Regions from separate parts of the Paenibacillus sp. YIM B09110 genome, predicted to be linked through region 3. Evidence: riboswitches for the same ligand, from Rfam matches in the RefSeq annotation. Region 3 holds a riboswitch; each other region holds the start of a gene.
What was found. Region 3 has a riboswitch for cobalamin ahead of V8F51_RS23540 (ABC transporter substrate-binding protein). Riboswitches for the same ligand answer to the same signal wherever they lie in the genome.
Positions count from the first base shown of each region.

Region 1: another riboswitch for cobalamin. It lies ahead of V8F51_RS31270 (RCC1 domain-containing protein); the one in region 3 lies ahead of V8F51_RS23540 (ABC transporter substrate-binding protein).
Region 2: another riboswitch for cobalamin. It lies ahead of V8F51_RS19805 (S-layer homology domain-containing protein); the one in region 3 lies ahead of V8F51_RS23540 (ABC transporter substrate-binding protein).
Region 4: another riboswitch for cobalamin. It lies ahead of V8F51_RS14265 (S-layer homology domain-containing protein); the one in region 3 lies ahead of V8F51_RS23540 (ABC transporter substrate-binding protein).

Region 1 is NZ_JBANSP010000051.1:6,802-10,456, reverse strand. It holds partial or broken gene V8F51_RS31275 (SpoVR family protein) at 1-72, opposite strand, end outside; cobalamin riboswitch at 526-724, shown strand; gene V8F51_RS31270 (RCC1 domain-containing protein) at 942-3,035, shown strand; gene V8F51_RS31265 (hypothetical protein) at 3,090-3,655, shown strand, end outside.
Region 2 is NZ_JBANSP010000014.1:49,775-55,503, forward strand. It holds gene V8F51_RS19805 (S-layer homology domain-containing protein) at 1-2,509, opposite strand, end outside; cobalamin riboswitch at 2,661-2,845, opposite strand; gene V8F51_RS19810 (carbohydrate ABC transporter permease) at 3,114-4,001, opposite strand; gene V8F51_RS19815 (ABC transporter permease) at 4,016-4,906, opposite strand; gene V8F51_RS19820 (extracellular solute-binding protein) at 4,993-5,729, opposite strand, start outside.
Region 3 is NZ_JBANSP010000020.1:8,970-14,698, reverse strand. It holds gene V8F51_RS23555 (heavy metal translocating P-type ATPase) at 1-1,203, shown strand, start outside; gene V8F51_RS23550 (sulfite exporter TauE/SafE family protein) at 1,200-1,886, shown strand; gene V8F51_RS23545 (FixH family protein) at 1,893-2,351, opposite strand; cobalamin riboswitch at 2,537-2,779, shown strand; gene V8F51_RS23540 (ABC transporter substrate-binding protein) at 2,957-3,949, shown strand; gene V8F51_RS23535 (FecCD family ABC transporter permease) at 3,953-4,990, shown strand; gene V8F51_RS23530 (ABC transporter ATP-binding protein) at 4,993-5,729, shown strand, end outside.
Region 4 is NZ_JBANSP010000008.1:79,988-85,716, forward strand. It holds gene V8F51_RS14250 (ABC transporter ATP-binding protein) at 1-1,268, opposite strand, end outside; gene V8F51_RS14255 (energy-coupling factor transporter transmembrane component T) at 1,241-2,146, opposite strand; gene V8F51_RS14260 (DUF4430 domain-containing protein) at 2,143-3,054, opposite strand; gene V8F51_RS14265 (S-layer homology domain-containing protein) at 3,088-4,716, opposite strand; cobalamin riboswitch at 4,877-5,077, opposite strand; gene V8F51_RS14270 (hypothetical protein) at 5,179-5,475, shown strand; gene tyrS (tyrosine--tRNA ligase) at 5,543-5,729, opposite strand, start outside.

The sequences.
Region 1 (3,655 bases), on a different contig from region 3:
CCAAAAATACAGCATCTCATCGCGAAGCATTGTCATGATGTCGCGCTGCCAGTCTTCCAGGATTGGAGAGTATTAATGAGCGTCGGATTGCTGGCGTTGTGCTTGAAGAAGCCGTATTGCGCGAGAACGTGGTCGATGATCGGCTTATTGATACAGCACTATCGGTAGGAGAAGCTCACTGCCTTCATTGCCAATGGCATTTTTTGAAACTCGTCAATAACCGTAGCGAGCAGCCTGTGGGGCTATATACAGTGGTAACGAAACGGCCATAGGCTTCTTCAATTTCATTGTTTACCATGCCCTGAGGTAATCTGTAAAAACAATGGCTGTTTGTTATGCCGTTGGAAGACTCCGGTCGTTCGAATCAATATTGAAACAGCAACCATTGGATGATATAGCGGGCAGGATCAGCTTAATTTTCCATAATATATCCCATCTGGCAACCCTGCAATTGGGTTATCACGCATTTAAGTATTGTAATTGTATCTATAAACATGGTAAGTTTGTATAGATTTAAATAAAAACTTAATAAATCTCATTAATGGTGTTATTGCATAATTAAATGCCTTAACTTAAAAGGGAAATTCGGTATTATTCCGATGCGGTCCCGCCACTGTAAAGCGGAGTAACTTATTATTAGTCCACTGTATTATGTAATTCATACGGGAAGGAAATAGGTTGCGATGATGCGAGCCAGGAGACCTGCCATGAATGATTTTATTTTTCCCCACGAGGATGGGAGGAAGGTGCGTATTTCTTATGTCCATTGAAATATTCATGTTATAAGCCATCTTTCATTAATTGAAAGATGGCTTTTTTATGGCGAAAAGACCTATTATGCTAGCAGGTAAATGAGTTTGAGGATAAGGAAGAGTATTTGACTTGTGCGTGTTCCATAGTGGTTCCTATTGAAGATTTATAACAATTGGGAGGAAGAATAAATGAATAAAAGGTTAATGTACTTATTGTCATTAGTTGTCATATTGACAATAAGTACTGTTGCTTACGCGAATCCGTTTCAGACATATAATTTAAGTGAAAAATTGAATGCACTTTCAAAAGACGAAACGGTATTGGCAAGCACTTATGAAATTACAAGTGAAAATTATTTAAAAGTCAAAGGGATGATACCTCAGAACGACAATTTAAGTGTAAGATCCAAAAGCTTTATTGTTATTATATTCGATAAAGAAATAGTACTGAAAGACTCTGAGCAAATATCATTGACAAGCAACGGATCGGTAATTGAAAGTTTGAAAGAAGTAGAAGGAAATAAATTGTTAATTCATCCGACAAGTAGTTTGAGTTTGTCGACAACTTATAAAGTATCAGTAGACAGTGAAAGTATTAGCTCAAGTAATAATGAGTATCTAGAACAAGATTTTGAAAAATCCTTTACAACAGCCTCACGCAGTGATCGGAATTTACAAGTTGTAAAGATACATCCTGAATCGCCTGGTGTTATGTTAAATGATTCTGCGCCAATTCAATTGTTTTTCAACAAAGTTATTGTTCCTGGAGAAAGTTTTAGTAACATACAAGGGTCAATAAATGGTGAAGCAGTTGAGGTTGAGGCAAGAGCACACGGCATGGTTATGGATTTAAGTGTTAATTTAAATGAAATAAGTGAAGGTTATTTAAATATTCAAATTCCAGAAAGTTCTCTCCAAGATCAATTAGGAGAGGAGTATAACGAACAGATTGAGCTTCAGTATACTCTATCATCAAATTTATTAAGTGCACGAAGCAGTACAAATTCAATTTCTTCTTTAAATGAAGTAGATCGTAGTTATTATCATAAGAGAATTTCTTCTGGATCTGAACATACATTAATTATTAATGATGATAATCAAGTGTTTTCATGGTTACACAAAGATTTTAACCAGATAGGGTTTGACAATCCATTGTATGATGGACAGTCAGCAATGGTAACGTCATTGGAAGATAAGGATATAGTTTCAGTTAGTGCTGGGGATAGCCATTCACTGGCTCTGGCATCAGATGGGACTGTTTGGGCATGGGGAGACAACACCTATGGTCAGTTAGGTGATGGCACATATACTTTTAGTAGTACTCCAGTACAAGTGGTTGGAATTGATGGATCAGGATTTTTAAATGATATTGTCGCAATAAGTGCGGGTTGGAACCACAATTTAGCCGTTTCTTCAGAAGGCAATGTTTTTGCATGGGGAACAAATGAGTATGGTCAACTTGGTGATGGAGGAAATAGTTGGGATAGTCCATTGCCTATACATGTTTTAGCAGCTGAGGATGAAGGGCAATCCTACTTAGAAGATATTATTTATGCTGATGCTGGTGCATATCATTCTGTTGCATTGAAAGCTGATGGAACCGCTTATGTTTGGGGGGATCAGTGGCGGATGTTTGAGTTCCAAATTGATTTGCAGACATATGTACCTACGCGGATAGAAGCAGACATATACAACAATCCGATAAATAATGTTAAAGATATTCAGGCTAGTCCCTATGGCACAATACTTCTTACAGAAGATGGGAAAATGTTGGCCAAAGGAGCAGAATTGTCAGGCGAATTTGGGCAAGGGCGAGATACTGGAGGGTATAATCCATGGTTTGACTATATATATTTCAATGCTGACACAGTGTTAGAAGATATCGAATCGTTTGATATTACATCAGGCAGATACGAATCCAATACTGAACAGGGAATTTATATATCTGCAATTGATACAGTTGGCTCTCTCTATAGCTGGGGAGGGTGGCTAGGCTACCCACGAATAGTTACTGAGGGCAGTTTTATTTCAATTGGAAACTCTCTACTTGGAGGGATGAGTTTTAAAGAAGATGGAACACTCTTAGTTTGGAATTATAATCGAATCCTTGACACTTTCGATTATCCAGAAAAACACATTCTTAAAGAGTATGTATATGACAAAACTAAAGAGAATAGATTGACATCTGTAACTATTACTATTGATCAATCAAAGTACCGTCAAGATTTCATTTACGACGGCAATGGGAATTTGATTTCTAAGAATACAATTCAGATTGAATAGAGCGCATGAATTGTAATTTTAAACAATACTAAATAATAGTTAGGAGTAATATAAATGAAAATTAATAATAAGTTAATAGTCTTGTCATTATGCACTGGCATTGTTTTTTCTAGCTTCGGTGGAATCACTTTTGGATCAGATAATAAAGGCTCGAATCAAGAATTGGTACAGCCTGGACTGCAATTAACCCCACCGACTGATTCATTTCAAGCAGAGTATGAAGAGGTTATTATTGATGGAACGGAACAAGAAGCTGCTCTTTATACAGGTACAACTAGTAGATTAGGCGGAGAATATACTATCGATCCACACACAGTAGATGGAGAGGAATTAGAAAAACTACTAAATGAAGGATATGAGCTGAAAGAGATATTTAATGCGGATGAAATCGCTAATCAAGTTGGGTTAGCTCCAGTAGACATTCTAACTGCGAATGTTGATGGTTTAAGTGTAGGAGAATTACGGGAAGAAGTATTGAAGCAAAGAGAAAATAGTTTGAAAATGAAACTAAAGGCAGAATTCTCATCTGATTTCAGCGAACTACAGTCACTTGATCTAACAGAGGATGAGGTTTATGTATTGCTGCTTGGTAAGAAGGAAAATGCTGAACTTAATATCGC
Region 2 (5,729 bases), on a different contig from region 3:
TGAACGATCCGTTAGGATTCTCGGTCACATCCTCAGAGGAGAATGTACCGTCTCCATAGGAGACGGTTCCCGCATCATGATTGATTTCAGGTCGAATAACACTGACATCGCTTCCCTCGGAAGGAGTAAATGAGTAGATAGCTCCAGGCTCCGTATCGATGTAGTAGACGCTGTCGATATCCGCATCGAATGCGCCGTTTTGAAGGTTCATGACTGCATTGCCTGTCTTGCCCTCATTAGCCTTCTGGTTAAGTGCCTTGTTGCTCTCGATGCCAGTGACAATGTCCGTCTCGCCTTGACCAACCGTGACAACGAACAAGCCGACATTTTCCGGCCAAATGGCGCTAAAAGCATCATCCGGTTTCGTAATATAAGAAGATCCGTTTACCTTAAGGGCATCATAAGTCACTTTAACAATCGCCGTTCCGCTTTCTTTCGCTGTGATTGTTGAATAGCTGCCCGGCTCGCCTTCTTCGATATCTATGACGTCGCTGCCAGAAATGATTTCATAATGGAAGTCCGGTTCAAAGAAGTAGTTGCTGATTCCTTCAATTAAGGCCTGCCAGCTCCGCAAGGTTAATAGCTTGAACTCGTCTCCCGGCGCCGATAGCTTTAAGTGATTTTGTTCATTAATATTGAGATAAATATTCCCTTCGAAATAGGTGCCCCGGTTCAATATCGAATTCGGCGACAAAACATTTAATTGTTGTTCCGTAATTGCCATGGCTGCATTCGCGGCGGTCGCTTTAAACGTTCCCGTATTCGTCAGCTTGCCTTCCTGGCTGACCCGGTAATTATACTCCTGGTTGTCCATCAGCTTGTAGCTTGACACACGATTGCCGTCCTGATATATCGTTTCCAAAGGCTCGACCTGTTCAAACGATACAAAATGCTTGATTTTTCGGCCCACAAAAGGCGTAGCTTCCTCCGGTACCGTAAGAGTAATGATTCGCGCTAGAGGAATCGCTCCGGTAACCGATTGTGCTGAAGTGGATATCGTAACCGTGACGTTGTTACTAAGCGCCATGTAACCTGCAGTCACTCGGGCTTCGCTTGGCTCAAAAGAATAAAAATACGTATTTCCCGTAATAACAAGTACGGGATATTGGCCTGCAGCCGTCTTCGTCCCCAAATGTAGAGAGGTGTCGCTTGGACTGTCCTGACCGATCTTTACCGTATAATCGACATCGACATTCCATCCCGCATTATTGGCTTTAAGGTTTAATTGACGGAATTGAAAGGCCTGTTCCGCCTGCGTCGTTACCGTCAACTTGCCTCCGCCAATGCTGTTTCCGCTAGCGTCAATCCCTTTGTAGCGATAGTCGCCTGCAGGCAAGGAAGCAGTATATACTTTATAAGTGCCCTCTACGCCCTCGCCGATATCCACAAGCTGATCTTTGGAATTATAAATCTCTAACTTCGTTGTTTTTGGCGCTGCTGTAAACGTAACATTAAATGCAGGCTGCGAGACTTCTTCCCATAAGCCTTGTTTTTTGGCTTCATTGAAGGCCGTTTGAGCTTGATCAAGCGCCAATACCTTTGCATCCACTTCTTCTTGCGACGCATTGGAATCAACGACTAGCTGTTGAGCCGATACAATGACTTCGACCAATGAGTCGAGCTCAGCTTGAACAACCCAATATTCCGATGTGCTTACATCGGATCCGTCTAAACTTACCTTAACGGATGCTTTGTTCAACTCTGCCGCTTCAATGGAAGCTGTCAATTCAGCCGTATTCAGTTCTTCGCTCTCGCCTAACGCTTCTACCAATTGATTCAGTGCATCGTCTACAACGGATTGGCTGCTTTCCATATCCGTGAGCGCGTCATAAGCGTTATCATACGCTAATTGAACTGCATCATCTTCAAGAATTTCTGTTTTTTCCGTGCTGCTGTTAATCTCCGCTACTTTTTCGGTTAATGCATCCTTGTCGGCAGTATCAATAAGATTACCGCCGGCTCCCAGGTCCGCTCCCAATCCGTAGACGGTAAATTGCCAACGAACGACATCGCCGTTTTCAACAAGGGTTTCAGAAGACCCGACATTCGGGAAGGCATCATTGACCGCATACATCCATCCCGATTGGTTGAAGTAATCAAATTCGCCTAACCAATCCGTATTCGCCCGTTCGCCGATATTCGCCGCTCCACCAATGGCTTGCACGATATAAGAAGGAATATCGATTTCTCCGGCGCCCGGATCGTATACGCTGGACAAATAGAATTTGTCCTCTACGCTGCCGCCATGATCGTAGCCTCCTTCTCCCAATAGCTCTGAAATAACGGCTGCCGCATTGTCCCCTTCTTGAAAAGGAACACGTACCGGCTCAACGATATAGCCTTGTCCCAATGTGAATTTCTCGACAGCTACCGTCACATATCCATCGATACCCTCGGTATTTGAACTTTCTCCCGCCGCCATCGCAGTTACGGGGCCGAATAACGAAAACACCATCAGTAAGGTTAAGCATAAGGCCATGCATTTCTTTCCTGCTTTTTGAAGCAACATAATCCATCTCCTACAACTTGATTTATTTTTGTGAAACAAAAAAACACCTCTCACTAGTCATTGTGAAAGGTGTTTGACAAACGGACATAAGGGCATACCAATGCCCGAATAAATGCACAGTTAAACATCTCTCCTTTCATCCTCGTGAAATCGTAGAATAAAGTAAATGGCATGTATCCTGGCTTTGCTTCATCGCATGGCTAGCTCCTTCCCGTATACAAATACAGTGGAAACACGTTAGCATGCTCAGCGTTACAGTGGCGGGACCGCGTCAGATTTGCACTGATCTTCCATTTTAAGCTGTGTAAACACAGCACCAATTTACCTAAGTATATGAAGTTGTAGGTGAATACTGCGTGCGTACTGACTATTCCTCCTTGTAATTGCCATCAACTTGCTAGATTCTACGAAGATTGTGCTCATTGAAGAATAACCCATTTAGGAAAGGAGTGCAATCGTTAGTTAGTTAGCCACAATAACACGATAGTAGGAGCGTTCATTTGCAAGCAACCGCTTCTTTCTCTCTTAAATTGAGAAAGAAGGGAATGAGCACAGGACTACACTGGCTCATTCCCTTGCTTTTTTCACATTGACGGCGCACGCTTTACTCCTTCACTGCGCCTAGCATAATACCGGATACGAAGTATTTTTGCAGGAATGGATATACGATCAGCATCGGCACCATAGCGATAAACACCTTCGCCGAATTCAGCGTCCGGTTAGACAGCTCCGACAGCTTCTTGTATTGTTCTGGGGTTAGATTCGTGCCAACCGGAATGTTGACGACAAGCTGCTGGATATAGGTTTGGAGCGGATATTTAGCGGAAGTGTTCATGAGCACCAATCCGTTAAAGAACTCGTTCCAGTGATATACGCTAAGGAACAACGCAACTGCGGCAAGTACGGGAATAGCGCATGGGATATACACCCGGAACAGGACTGACCAAGGACCGGCTCCGTCGACTACGGCCGCCTCATGCAGCTCCTTCGGCAGATTGCGGAAGAAGTTCATGATCAGAATGACGTCGAATACGGGCACTCCACCGCCAAGCACCAACGCCCAGATCGTATCGATCAAATGATAGTTTTGAATCGTGAGATACCAAGGAATCAATCCCCCGTTAAACAGCATGCAGAACACAAGCACCCACATGAACGTATTGCGCATTTTGAAATCCTTCTTGGGCCTTGCCAGAGGATAAGCCATTAATACCGTCATCAGCAAGGCGAATCCCGTACCGAGCACGGTGCGCTGAATGGAAATCCAGAACGCGTTAAAGAATAGGCTGTCGCTTATAATCTCCTTGTACGACGCCAAGGAAAAGCCGATAGGAAAAATCGTAACCAAACCCGCATTGGCGGCCGCTTTCTCGGAGATCGATACACAAAAGGTGTACCAAAGCGGGTATATGCAGCTGACGAGCAGAAGACCGAGGACGACGATATTGGCAATCTCAAACGTCCGTGAGCCTACCGTTATATTTCTGACCAATGCAGTGTCCTCCTTCAGAATACCGTATAATCGGCATAACGATACGCTAGACGATAGGATATAAAAATTAGCACAAAGCTAATGACCGACTTGAACAATCCGGCAGCCGTTGCGAGCGAGTATTGCAGATTTTGCAAGCCCAGCCGGTAAACCCATGTATCCAAAATATCACCGGTTGAATACACAAGCGGGTTATAAAGGTTGTACACTTGGTCGAATCCGGCGTTCAGCACGTTGCCCAAGCTTAAGACGCCCAGCAACACAACCGTGGTCGACAGCGCAGGCAGCGTAACGTGCCGGATCAACTGCCAGCGATTGGCCCCGTCAATGGCGGCCGCCTCGTACAGATTCAGGTTAATGCCCGTTAGCGCCGCAAGATAAATAATGGCGTTAAAGCCGAACTCCTTCCACACATCGGTGCCGATGACGAGCTGCCGGAATATACCCGCATCCGCCATAAATAGCTTAGGATCGAAGCCGAACATTCCAATAACCGTATTGACGACGCCGTAATAGCCGAAGATCCCGATGACAATCGTTGACATAATAACCCACGACAGAAAGTGCGGCAGGTAAACGACGGTCTGAACCAGCTTTTTGTAGCGCAAGCTGCGAAGCTCGTTCAGCAAAATGGCAAAGACGAGCGGAACAAGCAAATTGAGCGCGATTTTGCCGACTGCGATAATAAAGGTATTGATGATGACCGTCTTGCTATCATTTAGCTGAAACATATACTTGAAGTTTTCGAGTCCGACCCACTCGGATTTGAACATCCCCGCTCCCGGGTTAAAGTTCTGAAAAGCCATCACAATTCCTGTCATAGGCACAATACTGAACATCACTAGCCAGACCATGCCCGGCAGCAGCATCAAATAATAGTGTTTCTGATGGCCTAATTTCCTCACTAGCGCTAACCTCCCGTCTCCCTATCCGTATAGCAAATTGCGGAAAGCACTTGAACTGCCAGTGCCTTCCGCAAGCTTCCGCCCGGTTACTTCTTCAAGAGCTCTGCGACTTCCGCCGTGATCTCGTCTCCGCCTTGGGACTTCCAGTCCTTCACGAATTTGTCGAAGGAATCGATGGACGCTTGGCCAAGGATGATTTTCATTACGGTTTCGTCCTCCATCTTTTTCAGGTTGGCCCATTTCGTTTCCATCGTCGGCGTCTGGTTGTAGGTGACGCTAAATACCTTCTTGTCGATAGGAATCGTCGTGAACGGACGATCGCCGATCATGATGGAGTACAAACGTTGGAAATCGCCGAAGTTAGCCGTGCTGAAGTTGCTCACATTCAGATCGTCGTACGGAGGCTTAATGACGTCTCTCACCTTTTTCGCATCCGCATACATTAATTTGTACAGGCTGTTCGGCTTATTGTAATCCTCTGGATCCGTCTCGCCTTTCAGCACTTTCAGAAGCTCGACATATTCGTATTCCGTTTCATTAGCTGCAGCCATAACGTTGCGAAGCGGATACCAGCCCACGGCAACGGATAAATCAAAGGTCGCTTCATCGCGCACAAGAGCGTTATTCATGATCATGATCGCTTTGACGACATCCGGCTTGGCGTTTTTGCTAATAATGGTGTAGGTGCTGCCCGTCGTCTTCATATGCGCATTCCACTTGTTATCATCGGAATAGACCGGATAGGCCTGCCAGTTCGCCGTCGGATCGTTCTTGAAGGAGTCCCCGTTGCCATAGCCGCCATTCCACCATGGACCAAAGAAAA
Region 3 (5,729 bases):
GCGGCCGCAGGCTGGTTCGTACCGCTAATGCTGCTGCTAGCTGCACTTACCTTCATCCTATGGAGCGCTGTGCTAGATCCAGGCAATTGGAGCCGGGCGTTCGTCAGCTCCATCGCCGTTATGCTGGCTGCTTGTCCGTGTGCGCTCGGGCTGGCTGCTCCGATCTCGCTCGTGCTGGCCTCGGGCCGTCTGGCGAAGCAAGGCATCGTCGCCAAGGAAGCAGGAGCTCTAGAGCGTCTTGCGTTAATCGATACCGTCATATTCGACAAGACGGGTACATTGACCGAAGGCAAGCCGAGAGTAAGCGCGCTCCAACCTCTCAAGGGCAGCCGCACTTCGGCGCTCCGTCTTGCAGCAGCCGCGGAATCGGCATCTTCGCACCCGCTCGCGGCTGCAATCCGGCAAGAAGCGGCGAAGACAGGTCTTGTCATACCTATGCCCGAGAGCCAAGTGTATACGCCCGGCGGCGGAGTTGTTGCCATGGTCAACAAGCAGCAGGTCGGCGTCGGCAATGCGGGCTTTGCGAAGTCGCGGGGCTGGCTGGTCAGCGAAGAGGGCGAGAAGTTCGCGAAGAGCAAGGAAGCCGAGGGGGAAACGGTGCTGTTCATCGCTATTAATAATGAATGCGTAGCGATGATTGCCCTTATTGATTCGGTGAAATCCGATGCCAGATCGGTCGTAAGGGACTTACGATCGCTTGGCGTATCGATTCTGCTCGCGACGGGAGATCGGGAAGCGCCTGCCCGGGCTGCGGCAAAGGCAGCAGGGATCACGGAGGTGCACGCGTCCATGCTGCCCGAAGCTAAGCAGTCGCTTGTCGAGCGGCTGAAAGATCGGGGCAAGCGAGTTGCTATGGCCGGAGACGGCTGGAATGACGCACCGGCGCTCGCATCCTCCGATGTCGGCATCGCGATGGGCAACGGCACGGATGCGGCGCTCGCAGCCGGACATCTGTCGCTGCTTAATTCAAGATTGCTTGCCATTCCAGGAGCCATTCGAATCAGCAGATTAACGCTTCGCAACGTGCGGCAAAATCTCGCTTTCGCCTTCCTCTATAACGGCATTATCATTCCGTTCGCGGCGCTCGGCATGCTTAAGCCATGGATGGCCGGAACGGCGATGGCGCTGAGCTCCGTATCGGTCGTCGGCAACGCGCTTCGGCTAGGCGGCCAAATTAAGCGCGAGGAACGAAGACGTCGATGACGCTCACGTGGAATCTGATCGGCTTAATCGTGCTGACAGGCTTGTTCAGCGCACCGCATTGCATCGGCATGTGCGGAGGCATCGTGTCGACCGTATCGCTTCAATCGACAGTGTCAGCCAGACGTTCGATGCTGCTGTATAACGCAGGTCGCATTACGTCTTATACGGTGCTTGGCGCTGTTATGGGCGCAGTTGGCTCATTCGTCGATCTCGCCGGCAAGCTTGCGGGCATTCAAGGCATTGCTTCAATCGTAGGCGGCTGCTTCGTCTTGTTGTGGCTATGGCGCAGATTCCAACTGCCGCTTATGGGCAAGCTGTCTGCTATGCTGCATAAGCGGTTGGTCGGCAGAACAGGGCAGTCACCTGCCAGCGAAACTACGCATTTGCTTGCGACGGGCATTGCTTTCGGCTTCCTGCCTTGCGGCTTGACCTATGCGATGCAGATGAACGCTGCGGCCAGCGGCTCGCCATTGGAAGGCGCGGCCATTATGGCTATCTTCGGACTTTCTACGTTCCCGGCCTTAGCCGCTGCGGCTTCTATCGCTGCTTTTGCCGGCAGACGCTGGCGAAGATTCATGCGCAAGGCAGGCGTAATAACGGCAATTGCTGTAGGGCTATTGTCCATTATGCGGGGCTTGGCCGTGAACGGCGTCATTCCGAGCATTTCGCCGTGGTTATGGTAACGATTATCAGTGGACGGCAGAGAGCCGCCTTGCAAGGAGATAGCTGCCATCCGCCGTATCCAGCGTCAACGTCGCTTTCCACGTTCCAGCCATCAACGGCATGCCTTCGCCCTCGTAGACGCCGGGAGCGGTCTCGGTTAACTTGAAGCTGTAATTGCCGCAGTTCATTCCGATCATATCTAACACGATGGATAACTTAGCGTTCCGTAATGGCGCTCCCTCGGAATTTCTAAGACTGAGGCGAAAATCATTCAGATCGAGCACTTTGGCCGGATAGCGGCCGATCTCCCACGTCAATGAGCCTTCTTCGAAGGAATGCTCCGTGACGGCAGGAGGGGCAGCTTCCGTCGTTTGCAGCCACGCGAACGCAGCGGTGATGATGACGGCAGCGGCAAGCACGGATAGCGTCCACTTAAGAAGCGGCGATCGTGCTCGGGTCGTTAGTATCGATTCCTCAGAGTTCATATTAAGCGCACCTTTCTGTATCTTTTTTTGTAAGCACCAAACCAATTAAACAGCGTCTTTAGTTACCTATGCTCCGCAAGGGGATGAAAGAACGCAGGCGCATTCAACAATAGTCTGACTTTGGCTATAGGGATAGACAAAAGAATAGAAGATGTGTATAGTTACATCTGACAATTTCATAGAAAATAACTAGGTGTCGAGACGGTCTATATGTGCAGCGCGAATGCTGCTCGAACAACCGCTCCGACTTAATAGGGAAGCCGGTGAGAATCCGGCGCGGACCCGCCACTGTAAGGAATGGCCGGAGAGCGACTGCTCTCGTTGCATGGCCGATGCCGCGGCATACTGTCACTGAGCTTAGACGCTCGGGAAGACGCCGATTGGCATATATTCCAAGTCAGGAGACCTGCCTGCTTATTAACGCTGAATCCTACGAGGAACTAGGAGGTGTTGCACACGAGTAGTAGCTACTTGCCGCTTTGGAAACGGTATTCGCGCAGCATTTCTGACAAGACGTCGGAAATGCTTTTTTTGATTAGAAAAACAGCTGTAACGAGTTAGGACGATTTGCTAGATAAATAGAACGTATAGGAGTGTGTTAATTAATGAATAAGATGAACAAAGCTTGGATTGGGCTGCTGCTGGCGATGATGCTCGTCATCATGACTGCTTGCGGAGCGAACACTAATAATGAGGGGCAAGCATCGAATCAGCCATCGAATGCTGCAACGGAAGCACCGACGAACGCGCCTGACAACGAACAGGAAAGCGCAGCAACTACGGAATATCCGCTTACGGTGAAGGACGATACGGGAACGGAAATTACATTCGCGCAAGCACCGACGAAGATCGTTTCGCTGGCGCCAAGCGAGACGGAAACGATTTATGCGATCGGATCCGGTGAGCAGGTCGTTGGCGTGGACAGTTACAGCAACTATCCGGAAGCGGCAGTAGCTAAGCAGCTGGTAGGCGATATGACGACGAATATAGAGGTAGTTACGGGTCTCAATCCGGATCTGGTCGTTGCTTCATCCTCGATGAACGCGGATGCGATTAAGCAGCTTCGCGAGCTTAATATCCCTGTATATGCAACGGATCCGCTAACTTATGATGCAGTAGTTGCCAAAATCGATACTTTAGGTAAAATTATGAATAGACAAGCGGAAGCTGCCGCAGTTGCTGACCATATGATTCAAGTGAAGCAGCAAGTAACGGACGCAGTGAAAGACGCGGAGAAGAAAAATGTGTATTTGGAATTCTCGCCAGGCTGGACGGTGGGCTCTGGCACTTTCCTCGATGAGCTTCTGACGCTAGCTGGCGGAACGAATGTGGCAGCCGGAAGTCAAGGGTGGTTCGAGGTGAACGCGGAAGAGGTCGTTGCCAAAAATCCGCAACTGATTGTGTATCCAGCGTGGAAGGAGGAGCCGAATCCGATTGTAGCCGGCATTGAGAGCCGTCCTGGTTGGGAAGTTATCGATGCAGTAAAGAACAAGCAAATGTTCGCCGTGACGGAAGACCCGCTCGTACGTGTAGGTCCGCGTCTCGCCGATGGCTTGCTTGAGCTTGCGAAGGTTATTCACCCGGATCTCGTCAAATAAGCGATGAAACATAAAGGTATCATTTATGGAGGAGCAGCTTTGCTCCTTCTTGCCGTTTCTATGATCATAAGTCTTTCTATTGGTACGTCGGGTCTCACGGTGAGCAAGGTATGGGGCATTCTTATTCATGAGCTTCCGTGGGTGAAGGGCGGCGAAGATCTCTACACCAAAGGCGAGGTAGCCATTGTTACGCAGGTAAGGCTGTCCCGCGTTCTGCTTGCCGTCCTCGTAGGCGCTTGCCTGGCGCTTGCCGGCACAGGTTTCCAAGGCGTGCTGCGCAATCCGCTTGCCGATCCGTATACGTTAGGCGTCGCCTCGGGAAGCTCGGTAGGCGCTGCCTTTATTATTTTATTCGGACTCCAGATGGCGCTAGGCATGTGGACGATTCCTCTCGTGGCCTTCCTGACGGGAAGCATCACGTTGTTTGGCGTATTCTGGCTATCGCGAAGCAAAGGGGCGATGCATATTGAAACGCTTATTTTATCCGGTGTCATCATTCAAGCCTTTTTGGGCGCTTTCGTATCGTTTATGGTGTCGCTGTCTGAAGGGGTCGTCAATCAAATTCTGTTCTGGCTAATGGGTTCGCTTGCGATGCGCAACTGGGACAATGTATATATGCTCATTCCGTTTCTTGTCATCGGATTCCCCATTCTGATTCTTTATAGCCAATCGCTTAATTTATTCGTTCTAGGCGAACGCCACGCAGCCCATGCCGGCGTTCGCGTGGAGCGAACGAAGCTGATCGTGCTGATCGCATCTACGCTGCTTACGGCAGCTGCCGTATCCGTATCAGGCGTTATCGGCTTCGTCGGGCTCGTAGTACCCCACTTGATCCGCTTGCTCGTGGGGCCGGATTATAGGCTGATTACGCCGCTTGCGGCCATTGGAGGCGGCATATTCGTCTTGTGGGCGGATACGCTCGCGCGGAATGCGCTTAGCCCTCGGGAAATTCCGCTAGGCGTCGTGACGGCGCTGATAGGCGCGCCGTTCTTTGCCTATCTGCTCCATCGGCGCAAGATGAATGGAGGCGGTCAGCTATAGCTATCTTGGAGGCAAAAGGAATTGTACAGACGATTCAAGGCCGAACGGTGCTACATGAGCTCGACTGCTCATTCACGGAAGGCAAGATCTATGGCATTATAGGGCCTAACGGGGTTGGCAAGTCAACGCTGCTTCATCTGCTGTCCGGCGTTGATAAGGCAGCGAAAGGCGAAGTGCTGCTGGCAGGCGAGCCAATCGTATCGTTGCCGCGCAAAACATTGGCGCGTAAGATGGCCGTATTGCAGCAGGGCGGATTGCCCCCGGTCGGGTTTACGGTACGCGAGGTCGTTGGCATGGGGCGTTATCCGTATCAGAGTTGGCTTGGCAATGAAGAGAGTGATCCGGCGGAGATCATCGATGAGGCGCTCAAGGCTATGGGTCTGACTGAACTGCAGGAACGCAGGATGGACCAACTAAGCGGCGGAGAACGGCAACGTGTTGCGCTTGCGAAGCTGATGGTGCAAGAACCGTCGATCATATTGCTTGATGAGCCGACAACTTATTTGGATATCGGGTATCAAGTGCAATTGCTGGATACCGTAAGGTCTTGGCAGCGGGAGCGGGGTTTAACCGTCATTGCCGTATTGCATGATCTTAACTTGGCTTCGTTATATTGCGATGAGCTAGTCGTCCTGCATGAAGGTAAGATTGCTGCCCTCGGAACGCCTAAGGAAGTGCTGACAACGTTGTTAATTGAAAAGGTATATGAAACAACAACAGCTATCGTGCCGCATCCGGT
Region 4 (5,729 bases), on a different contig from region 3:
AACTCGACTACAGCCGCAACTTTGGCGGCCTTCTCCTCATTCGTCAATCCGGATGAATCAAGCATTTCGTACAAATCCTGCTCAACCGTTTTCTTCACGAACAGATGCTGCGGATTTTGAGGGAGAATGCCAAGATTGCTTGTAAACAGTTCTCTGGCGTTCAGCTTCGCGACGTTTTTGCCGCCGATGAGCACCTTCCCTCTATAAGGTTTCAGAATACCGCCAATTAAGGATAGCGCGGTAGACTTCCCCGTCCCGTTCCCACCGACGATACAGTGGAACTCGCCTTCGCCAACCTCCAGCGACAAATCCTTGATGACATCGGGCCCGTTCTTCTCGTACTTGAACCATACGTCTTGGAATATGATTGCCTTGTTGCGTGACGTCTTGGATACGTCCCGTCGCCCCTCAGCGATCTCCGATTCGGCAGCCGTCTTGCCTTCCAGATATGCATTCAGCCATTGTCGCCCTTCCTTAACTGTAATCGGGCAAGGCAGCTCACTGTCAACTCCGGCACAGATTTGAATGGGAGATGGCATTGAAGCGAACATCGGATGATTCATGCGGGCTAGCGCTTCGCCTACAACCCAAGGCGAATCGTCCGCTATAATCGATCCCTCGTCCATGACGATGACGCGATCCGAAAGCGGAAGCGCCTCTTCGAGCCGATGCTCGGTCATAATGATCGTCGTACCGAGCTCGCGGTTAATTTTGAACACCGTCTCTAGAAAATCAGTCGCCGCGATCGGATCGAGCTGAGAGGTCGGTTCGTCCAAAATAAGCACGGAAGGCTGCATTGCCATAATGGAAGCCAAATTGAGGAGCTGCTTCTGCCCGCCTGACAATTCCGTCACGTTTTTGTGAAACCAAGTCTGAATGCCGAAGAAGCTCGCCATCTCAGCCACCTTTAGACGGATCGCCGCATTGTCGGCGCCTAAGCTCTCGAGGCCGAAAGCCAGCTCATGCCACACTTTGTCCGTCACGATCTGATTGTCGGGATGCTGCAGCACAAAGCCGATATCCGATGCCTGTGTTCTTTGGTCGATTTGCTCGATAGGAATGCCTCGAAAATGGATCTGACCCGAACGCTCGCCGTGCGGCGCAAGCATCGGCTTCAGCTGTCTTAGCAGCGTGCTCTTGCCACAGCCGGACCTTCCGCAGATCGTAATGAACTCACCGCTATGGATTGTGAGATTGATGCCCTTCAGCGCCTCCTCTTCTGCAAGAGGAAACTTGAAGCCTAAGTCCTTGATTCGATAGCTTTCCATTTCAGTTCCTCCACCGCATTTGTAATGACAGGCAGCATACATAATCCGAAATACGCGACATACACGGCCAGGCTATCCGCTTTCATTTCAGCCGCTTTCATTGAGGGAAAATAACGCATCGTATTTTCTCCTATTGCCCACCCGTATAGTATGGCGGCTATGAGTACCAACATGCTGGCAAGCACCGTTTTGTCCCGCCGATCAAACCGATAAAGCGAGAAGCTCGTCCTCCCCGGCAACCCATAACCTCTGGCTTTCATCGAATCGGCCGTTTCAATCGCATTTTCGAGTGCCCAGGTCGTCATTATGGAAAGGATCGTCAGCCCGTTGCGAACTCTTGCAAGCAGGCTGCCCTGAGTCACGTCCCTGCCGATGCTCCGCTGCGCGTTCGATATGATCCTGATCTGATTCATGTAGCGCGGCACGAGTCGGAGCGCCATAGAAAAAGTGAGCGACAGCGCGGGCAAAATGCGCCCGAACAAATAAATAAATTTATCCGAAGTCATGACGGCATTATAACAAGAGAACCATACAATAACCGTTACGAACATACACGCGGAAGCGAGCCCGTACAAGATCGATTCCAGCGTAATCGGATTGCCGTTTTTCAAATAAAATAGAATCGTGACACCCGCGTGATTAAAAAGCGGATTCAATGCCGCCATCGCGAGCAGCAGCGGAAGCATATATAGAACGTTGAATTTAACGGCTTTATTGCGCTTCAGCATAATAGAGTAAGCGATAGCGCTAAATAGCGCTATCGCTTGCATAACGGGATGCATGAACAACATACTGAAAGCAATAACGACGGCAAAATATCCGAAGCTTATGAATGGATGGTAACCGGAGAAGCTGTCGCGGTTCGCTTCTCTATTCATTGTCCCGTTCCTCCCGTGGCCGTATCGCCGCCCACGTCGCGTCCAAGATCGCATGTATATACCCAGTCAACGACATCGCCGTCCTTCAGCGTATAGCGGCTGCTGCCGTAGTTCGGAAACCATCCATTCACCTTGTACATCCAACCGCTCAGCTCGCCGCAATCAAATTCGTACAAATTGTTGATACCTTCGATATAGTTGCTGTTATAGATCGGAGTCATCTCGAATTCCATATGAATTTTATTCGCCTTCATTTCCCGAAGCAGTACGTCGAATACCGATTCACCTTCGTAAAAAGTCACTTTGCGCGCCTTGTAGATGACCCCGTCCTTCGGTAGCACTTCTAGCTTATCCTTGTCGAGTTTATCCAAATTGTCTAGTATAGTAGCGGCGCTTACGGATAAGGTTACGGTTAGCTCCTTGCTCTTATCGACCGTTACGTCCTGCGGCTCCACTGGCTTTGGCTTGCCGGATGGAACAGGATCAGTTAAATATTTATCTTTTTCTTTATCCTTGCTCGGTTCCTTACTCGGCTGCGTCGTTGCCGGCGCCTTCGTCTCAGCTGGACGATTCGTAGCCGATGGCGCATCCTTATCTGGCTTTGGCTCCGGCGTTGCCGAAGGTGTGCCGGTATCGGTTGAAACAGGCGATGGTTCGCCCGCTTCAGCAATAACACTTTCCGTCTCCTGCGGAATTAAGCTCGGCTCGTTCGCACCGGCGATGTCCGGAGTCGTTGTCGGCTGCTCGCTCTCTTCGTAAAGCGGAACCTCGTCCTCTTCCACCACCTGCGAAGCGGCCTCACTGCCCTTGCCCGGCTGCGTGCTTTTGCCATAATCTCCGCCCCAGAAGAAAGCAACCGCCAGAACAGCGATTATCGCCAGCGCTGCAAGCCATTTTTTATTGTTCATATTGATACACCTGCCTCGCTTGCATCTGCTCTATTAAGCGACATCCGACATCTCATACAATCGGTTATGCCCGTTAACGAATCGATCATAAGCGACTAACGCATAGAAAGATTGATCCGTTGCCATCAAATCGACTTCGCCAGGCTTCGCGCCTCCGTTGTCAATACCGCCCGGCTTCACATGATAGAAGCCGCCGCCTTTAGCCGAGAAGCCAAGCAGCGCGTCAAGCGCCGACTTGCCGTTCTTCACGAAACGCGGGTCTTTAGCCGCGTCGATGCCAAGTCCCGATAGAGCCACGATGACCTGTGCAATACTCTCGGCATTCGAAGAGCCCCAGCTTTTATAGCCGCCGTCTGCCTGCTGCGCCTTGGACAGCCATGCCAAGCCTCGGTCGACAGCCGCTTTAACCTTCGCATCCGTCACATAATACGGCGTAAGGCTTTGGATCGCCATCCCGGTAATGTCCGGATCCGCAGCTGCGGCATCTTCTCCAAGCGCCCAGCCTCCGCCGGCTACTTCTCTCCCGAGAATGAAGTCGATCAACAATTCCTTCGTCGTCTGCACCTTGACTTCAGGGTCGACCGGAATGTTATACGCTTTGCTGTCCAGCGCGATCAGAGCGAAGATCGGTCCATTAATGCCTTGCTTAATAACCGTATTGAAATCAGCCAACGGCTTAAGCAGATCATAGCCGGCTACGTCGTCAACCCTCTTGCCGATCGCCGATAGGGCCAAGATGACCCTATCGTATTCGGTATATTTGACGCTATGAAGCTTGCCTTCCTTCTCCTTCAAGATCCGTTCCACATTTGCATAATACTTCTCATAATACGTGCTCTGTACAGTCACCCCCGAACGGGCCAACCCAAGCACCGTCCATTCGCCGCCGATGCTCGCGATAACCGGATCGGTTACCGTTGTCTGCAAGTAAGCTGCCGTTTCCTCCAACTGCTTGCTTATTCGACTGTTGCCAGAATCACCAGCACTTTGCTCCTTGTGACCGTAAGCACGCATAGCAACGACTGCCGCCATCTCGCGAGTTACAACCGCTTTCGGCTGGAAAAGGTTCGCGTAGCCTTGCATCCACTCCAGTCCTACGACTGTGAGCACATCGCCTTTTGCCCAGGCGGAGACGCTGCTTAGATCCTCTACTGCAACAGCAGGCTCAGCCTGCTCTACGCCGAATGCTCGAACGATGATTGCTGCCATCTGCTCGCGGTTGATGCTGTCGTTTGGCTTGAATTGCTCGCCGTAGCCGTTAATAATGCCAGCCTTATAAGCGGCGTTCACGTACGGGTAGAACCAGTTCGTACGGTCAACATCCTTGAAGCTAATCGCCTGCTCGATTGTCGTATCAAGTCCTAACATAACGGCAAGCATCTTCGTGAACTCGGCACGCGTTACCGCTTTTTTCGGATTGAACTTGCCGTTGCTGCCTTCAACGAAGAAGCGGTTGCTCGCTGCTCCGACTGCTTCGTACGCCCATGGCGAGATCGAAGCGCTGTCCGCATACAATTTGGAAATATCTGCAACCTCATCTTGTATCGTAATCGGAGTATTCTCGTCCTCTGCAGCGAATGCTATACTAGCTCCGTTCGTAAATACAACAGAGAATAGGATGCTTGCAACAAGCAGCCACGCTAAATACTTCTTCCTGGTCATCTTTTTATTACTTCCTTTCAAGTCCTTCTATTTCTACTAAACTTTTCTAACATGGATCAGTCCGCACAAAAAAACCTTCCGCCGCAATCGGCAAAAGGTTTAATAGAGCACACAGCAAAAAGCCCGCACTAAAAAACATCCTCCTATCGCTCGTAGAATGAATGGCATATCGAAACAGGCAGGTATTCTGGCTCAAGCGTCATCGCCCTTGCATCCTTCCCGGTTTCCCAGTGGCTTTTTGCAAGAACTCTTCTAATACAGCGGCGGGACCGCGCGAGATTTACACTCGCTTCCCTTTTAACCAATCGACAGCTCGACGAAATCGAGACTATTCATTGGCACCTGTTCTTACTATGAAATTATGTTGCTAATATTATATGATTGCCCGTCATTTGTCATGCTATAGTTTTTAAATGTGGTAAAATAGGACGAAGCCACACACTACGATGATGAGGTGCCCATATGTCCATTAGCTTCACTTCTTCAATTATTAGCCGTCTAAAAAGAGAAATTACCGATACGCAGAAACAGCTTGCGAACGATAAAACAAAACTTGCAAAAGTAAGCGCGAAAATAAAACAACTGCAAAAAGACAGTAAACTGAGCTCTTCGCCAAGCGACCTAAGCAGCAAAATGACCCAGCTTACAAAGCTGAAGGATGAAGCAGCGAAGCTTGAAGCTTCGCAAGCAGACTTAACGAAACAACTAACGGCGAAAAACGCCGAGCTTAGACAGCAGCTTGCTAAGTCGAAGCCGTAATAAGAAATAAAAGCTTCCTTAGCGCATGATAACATGCCTTCGGAAGCTCTATTTTTTAAAAAGCAATTTACGTTAATTTGACAAGGCTGTAGTTTTTCTTGCCTTTGCGGATAATGATGAATTTGCCGCCGATTGCATGCTCAGCGGAAATGCTGAACTCCAGGTCGGTAATCTTTTCACCGTTCATTGAGATTGCGCCATTCGATACGTCTTCCCGTGCCTGACGCTTCGACGGTTCGATACCAATCTCGACG